Regions from separate parts of the Paenibacillus pabuli genome, predicted to be linked through region 2. Evidence: riboswitches for the same ligand, from Rfam matches in the RefSeq annotation. Region 2 holds a riboswitch; the other holds the start of a gene.
What was found. Region 2 has a riboswitch for FMN ahead of ABGV42_RS06225 (DMT family transporter). Riboswitches for the same ligand answer to the same signal wherever they lie in the genome.
Positions count from the first base shown of each region.

Region 1: linked by a shared signal. The riboswitch ahead of ribD (bifunctional diaminohydroxyphosphoribosylaminopyrimidine deaminase/5-amino-6-(5-phosphoribosylamino)uracil reductase RibD) and the one ahead of ABGV42_RS06225 (DMT family transporter) in region 2 are both predicted to bind FMN.

Region 1 covers NZ_JBDOIO010000004.1:1,365,040-1,368,162, reverse strand. Annotated here, with positions in the region: gene ribE (riboflavin synthase) at 1-305, opposite strand, end outside; gene ribD (bifunctional diaminohydroxyphosphoribosylaminopyrimidine deaminase/5-amino-6-(5-phosphoribosylamino)uracil reductase RibD) at 352-1,455, opposite strand; FMN riboswitch at 1,817-1,979, opposite strand; gene ABGV42_RS25785 (peptidylprolyl isomerase) at 2,135-2,566, opposite strand; gene lysA (diaminopimelate decarboxylase) at 2,783-3,123, opposite strand, start outside.
Region 2 covers NZ_JBDOIO010000003.1:911,113-914,235, forward strand. Annotated here, with positions in the region: gene ABGV42_RS06215 (CGNR zinc finger domain-containing protein) at 72-629, opposite strand; gene ABGV42_RS06220 (DinB family protein) at 760-1,257, shown strand; FMN riboswitch at 1,341-1,491, shown strand; gene ABGV42_RS06225 (DMT family transporter) at 1,637-2,617, shown strand; gene ABGV42_RS06230 (amidase) at 2,760-3,123, shown strand, end outside.

The DNA of each region.
Region 1 (3,123 bases), on a different contig from region 2:
ACATGTCCTTGCACAATATGTCCGCCAAAACGTCCACCCGACTGCATGGCCCGTTCCAGGTTCACTTGGCTGCCTGATTGCAGCTGACTCAGATTGGTATGACGGTAGGTTTCAGGCATGACGTCTGCGGTAAATCCTCCGCTTTCCAGCGTCGTTGCCGTAAGACATACTCCGTTTACAGATACGCTGTCACCAATCTTCAAATCATCCATGATGGCGGAAGCTCCGATGTTCAGGACCAATGCTTCGCCTTTTCGACCGATACGCCGAATTTGACCGACTTCTTCCACCAAACCGGTAAACATGCCGCCGCCTCCTTAGGTTTATATCTTGCCTTGCACCTTCGCTCCGTTATTCAGGCCAGACAGGGATTCCGCCGATACTGATATTATCCCCAACTTGCTCGATTTCCAGCTGATTCAATTGAATGGCCTGACTCATACGCTCAACACCTTCAAATCGGAAACTTCCCGGTGTGTCATACCCGCCCACAATTTTCGGGGCAATAAACATCAACAGCCGATCGACCAATTTGGCTTCTAGCATAGCTCCATTCAACGTGCCTCCGCCTTCAAGCAGGATGGAGCCCATTTCTCGTTCCCCCAGCTTGCTAAGTGCACTCAGCAAATCCACACGAGGTCCAGGTCCACAGCGTATAATTTCCACACCGTAGGCTTCCAGACGCTCGGCGGCCTCAGGGCTCGCCTCATCGGTCGTAAGCACCCATGTTGGTGCAAGCCCGTCCTTGACCATTTTGGATCCTACAGGGAGACGCAGCTTCGAATCTACAACAATTCGCACAGGGCTGATCCCTTCCACTTGAAGACGGGTCGTCAGCTCCGGATTGTCTGCGATAACCGTATCTACGCCGACCATAATGCCCTGATGACGATGGCGGAGTGCATGTACGATTTCGCGCGCAGGCTCGTTGGAGATCCATTTGCTGTCTCCGCTGCGAGTCGCAATTTTGCCATCCAGCGTGGACGCCGTTTTTAAGGTGACAAACGGCAAACCGGTGGTAATGTACTTAATGAATTTTTCATTCATACGTCTTCCGCGATCGCGCAATATGCCAACTTCCACTTCAATCCCTTGTTGACGCAGCATGGTGATTCCTCTGCCGGATACCTGCGGATTCGGATCCTCACAACACACCACAACGCGCTTCACTTTCTCGTGAATCAACCGTTCGCTGCATGGCGGCGTTTTGCCGTAGTGGCTGCAAGGCTCCAGCGTAACATAGACTGTGCTGCCTTCGGCATCGCTGCCTGCCATATTCAATGCGTGCACCTCGGCATGGCCTGTCCCCCGCTTGAGGTGACTTCCCAGACCTACGACCCGGCCTTCTTTTACTACAACACATCCGACGACAGGGTTAATCCCCGTTTGTCCCTGTGCACGTTCTGCCATATCTAACGCAAGCCCCATATAAAATTCATCATTGATCATTTCCAAGTCCGGTCACCCCACGGTTAGAATCTTAAGTTATAGGCCTCCCTTCGAGCAGAGAGGCGGTTATACCATATCCAAAATAAAAAATCCCCACCCGAACAATCGTTCGGGCGGGGATGATGAGAGACATGTGTCACCAGCAGAATGTCATTGATACGTTTGCCAACAGCACTCCCCCATAATTCCATTTCAGGCAAGTGAAAGCAAACACATACCTAATGAACACAATGACAGGTAAAGAGCTTCTATGATGTGGCATATGTATGGAAACTGCCGGATAACCGACATTCCCTGCACAGAAATAAACCTCGCCTAATACTGTGCAGCAACGCATCTGCGGAATGCAGTCCGATTGGGACTGCATCCTCTCCTTCTCCCATCCAGACTATACTGTCGGTTCTGGAATTGCACCAGATCAGCCATCTGCCACAGGCAGACAGGTCACGGACTTTGCAAAAGTGCTGGATAGATACCCTCACAGATGCATCACCGCCGGTAGGGAATTGCACCCTGCCCTGAAGGATCGCTTTCGTTATTAATTGGATGTTAGCACTTTAACGTCAAAAAATCAATTGTTTTTTGTTCCTTTTTGTCACATACTAACTTTTAATAAGCAAAACCATACAAAAAAACCGCTTCGTTTTATAAACGAAACGGCCTTTTTTATTGATTAGGATAACAATTAAACTTCAACGACTTCAACTGTTTCCATTTTGTCGCGACCTTCGAAAGCATCTACGAACTCCATACCTTTGGTTACTTTACCAAATACGGTATGTTGTCCATCCAGATGCGGCTGTGGCTGGTAGCAGATGTAGAACTGGCTTCCGCCTGTGTTACGGCCTGCGTGTGCCATTGCGAGTGTTCCACGCTCATGTTTGTTCGGGTTGATTTCACAGTTGATTGTGTAGCCTGGGCCACCTGCACCAGATCCGTTAGGGCATCCGCCTTGTGCTACGAAGCCTGGAATTACGCGGTGGAATACAAGACCGTTGTAGAAACCGGAGTTAGCCAGTTTCTCAAAGTTTGCCACTGTGTTTGGAGCTTCTTGATCGAACAGGTCGATCAGAACTTCTCCGCCGTTTGCCATTTTGATTTTCGCTTGTTTCGCCATATGTAAATGACTCCTTTCGTATTGACCATCGTTAATGGTGCCATCCTGCATGACCCTGGGCCAAGCTCTATAGCACTTTTCTTAGTGTACACCGAAATGAGTCCAACCGCAAAATAATCAGCAAGTTTTTTCGAAAAATGTAGGGCCCAGATGCAAAAAGAAGACAAAAAGGAAGGTTCCTTTTTGTCTTCTCCATTCTTTTGGTATGCCTTCCCATTAACGGGTTACAGGCTGTTTAGCGATACGCTCAGGCACGAGGTCATTCTGAATGATGTCCTGATACGTTTCACGACGTACAACAACATCACCTTGGCCGTCTTTGACAAACACGACTGCCGGACGGCGAATTCGGTTATAGTTGCTTGCCATGGAGTAGTTGTACGCACCCGTGCAGGCAACAGCAAGCAGATCACCGCTCTGAACTTTAGGTAGGTCCAGATCCCAGATCAACATGTCGCCGCTCTCGCAGCATTTGCCGGCAACCGATACGGTCTCTTGGGCAGACTCATTTGCACGGTTGGCGAGTACAGCTTCATATTTGGAATCATACAGTGCTG
Region 2 (3,123 bases):
AAAGAGCCACATCCATAGATGCGGCTTTCTCTCTTGTTTTAAGGAATGACATTACATCCTGTACGGTAAGGTCACTTTTTTCGCTCTGCTTTTCGCTTGGCCCGAAACCGTCTTACCTTCATCAGATTTCCGCACATTTTGTCATCACAATATTTCTGAGTACGACTTCGTGTATCATCATAGAAGATCCAGCGGCAGTCCGTATTGTCACAGATTCGAATTCTCGCTGCCTCTCCTTCTGCAAGTGTTATTGCAAAATCAGCTGCGACCTCTGCCATAATCTGCTGCCACTCTGTGCCGACTGAAATCCACTCCACTTCCAGCTTCTGCTCAACAAAAGTCAGTTCTCGATACCCGCGGCCTTTCTCCATGATAGCGTTAAGCCATTTTCGGTTCTCATCTGTTAATAATGCTCCATGAGATAGCTCGGTTGCCAAAGCATGTAATTCATTTCTAAGTATTCTCATCGAGTTCTCTTCCTCCATTGAAGCAGGTATGGCAGCCTGCAGGCTCCACCTTTCCAGAAAGCGTTGCTGCCACTCAGGCTTCGCTAATCGATCCTCTGACCGCTCTCCCCCGCGCCAATCGTGGTAATCACTGTTTACAAAATCCGTCCAAAGTCTGTCCATTCGTACCTCCGAAAAGTGTAACTATCTATATATAAAAATGATGGTTACAAAAATCAGTAATTGTGTTACATTAATTGTAACTACTTTGAACAACTTTAGCTAGTTACCATGTATTCAGGGAGGTATATTAATGAATACCACGGCAACAGATCTATTGCTCATTCAGAAAGATAGTACCTGGGATCAGATTGATTGGATCGTCCCTTTGTCAAAAGCGATTGAAGGACTGACAGCCGAACAGGCGGCCTGGGTTCCTCCGTCCGGTGGATTAAGCATCTGGCAGATGGTCAACCATATGTATTATTACAACAATCGTTTGTTAAGTCGGCTTGAAGGGACTACACCTTCTCAACCTCCAGCTGAAAGCAATGTTTCCACTTTTGGCGACCCTGGGGAGCCGAAGAACTACGATGGATGGAATCATCTTGTGCAAGAACTCAATACAGTGGCTGCAGGGCTTCGTGAAAAAATAGCCTCTTTACAGCCATCGGATCTGGAAGCTTCATATATGGACACAGCGGAAAAGTGGGGACACGAACTCGCCCGCTGGGTGCTTCACGATGCTTATCACGCCGGCCAGATTGTGCTTCTGCGCAGGCAGCAAGGAAGCTGGAATATCATTTTCTAAAAAAATTGCTTGAACTGCTAGCGCTTACAGGAATAAGATGAACTTATTAAAGTTACAACTTGTACAATAACCTATAAATTGAATAGGATCTTCGGGGTAGGGTGCAATTCCCAACCGGCGGTGATGTTCCTTCTGGAACCAGCCCGCGACTCGCTGTTGACTGCTTAGGGTAACAGCGACTGACTTGGTGTGACTCCAAGGCCGACGGTACAGTCCGGATGAGAGAAGATCAACACATGACATACCGCTTATTGGGAAGGTTTCTTACCTGACGATATGTTCATGGATGAGCCCCCGTTTATTTGGTGTATGCCAAAACGGGGGCTTTTGTCGATTTTGCCAACTGAAGATTCCGTGTTCTGACGAAGGAGTCCTGAATATGGAAAAGACACAGCATGCATCAACCGTTTATCGCAAGGAACGAAGCAATACCGGATTTTGGCTCGTTGTTCTCGGTGCAGCCCTTTGGGGCGTAGATCCATTGTTCCGCATTATTTTGCTGCAAACGATGACCTCCACTCAAATTGTACTGGTGGAACATATCATCGTGAGCTTAATAGCTATACCTGTCTTATGGAAATTCCGCGCCGACCTGAAAAATCTGCGAGCCCGTCACTGGATCGCTGTTATCTTTATCTCATGGGGCGGCTCAGCACTGGCAACGGTCCTATTCACGCTGGCACTGACACATAATGATCCCAATACCGTCTTGTTGCTGCAAAAAATGCAGCCCATCTTCGCGATTGTTTTGGCTAAGTTCTTATTAAAGGAAACACTACCGCGCCGTTTCGGCTGGTTATTTATTGTTGCTCTCATCGGAACCTATCTGCTTACATTTGGATTCACACTTCCGCTTGGAAACTGGAACAACTGGATTCATGCGGGCAGCCTGTTGTCACTTGGCGCTGCTGCCTTATGGGGTGGCTCTACGGTAATGGGACGACTGATGCTGGGGCAAACCCGTTATGAGACGGTCACCTCGCTCCGCTTCGTCGTTGCTCTTCCGCTTTTGATTCTCATGACCTGGAACGAAGGTGCAGCTTGGACCTTGCCATCCGGTGCAGGAGAACAGGCGGCTGTTGGGCTCAACATTTTGGGGCAGGCGCTTTTGCCTGGTTTGCTGAGTCTGTTGTTATACTATAAAGGCCTCTCTTCCACGAAAGCCTCTGTGGCCACACTGGCTGAGCTGAGCTTCCCAATGGCTGGTGTGCTTGTGAACTGGATTGCGTTCCGGACGCTTATCACTTGGGAACAGTTGATTGGATTCGTTCTGATCTGGATTGCATTGTTCGCCATCTCCAAACAGCAGGAACGATCTACCACAGCTTCAGACGCAGCTCCTAAGCTTCGGGCCGAGTAAATAAGATCCTACTTATACTTGTTAAGGCACTGACACATCCATCTGGATCTGCAGTGCCTTTTGTCTTTTTATAATTCCAGTGGTACGATGACATATGAAAGGTACTTATTCTATTTCATATTTTCGGAGAGGAACGATCGTCATGTCTTCATTTTCATATACGTCCTATGATGCCATAGGTCTGGCTGAACTGGTTCGGGCGCGGGAAGTTTCCCCCGTTGAATTGCTGGAAGCGGCATACGCACGTATGGAAGAAGTTAACCCTCAGCTTAATGCGGTCATTCGTACATATGAAACACGTGCACGCGAGGAAGCTGGCTACGTTCGTCCAGGCGAACAGCCTTTTGCAGGCGTGCCATTACTCCTCAAAGACATCTCGCAGTCGCTAGAAGGGGAAATTCTGACTTCCGGTTCCCGTCTTCTGAAGGATCATCGGGCATTACGCAATTCCAACTTTGTATCCCGACTCCGTGATGCTGGCTTCGTCATCATTGGACATACGAATA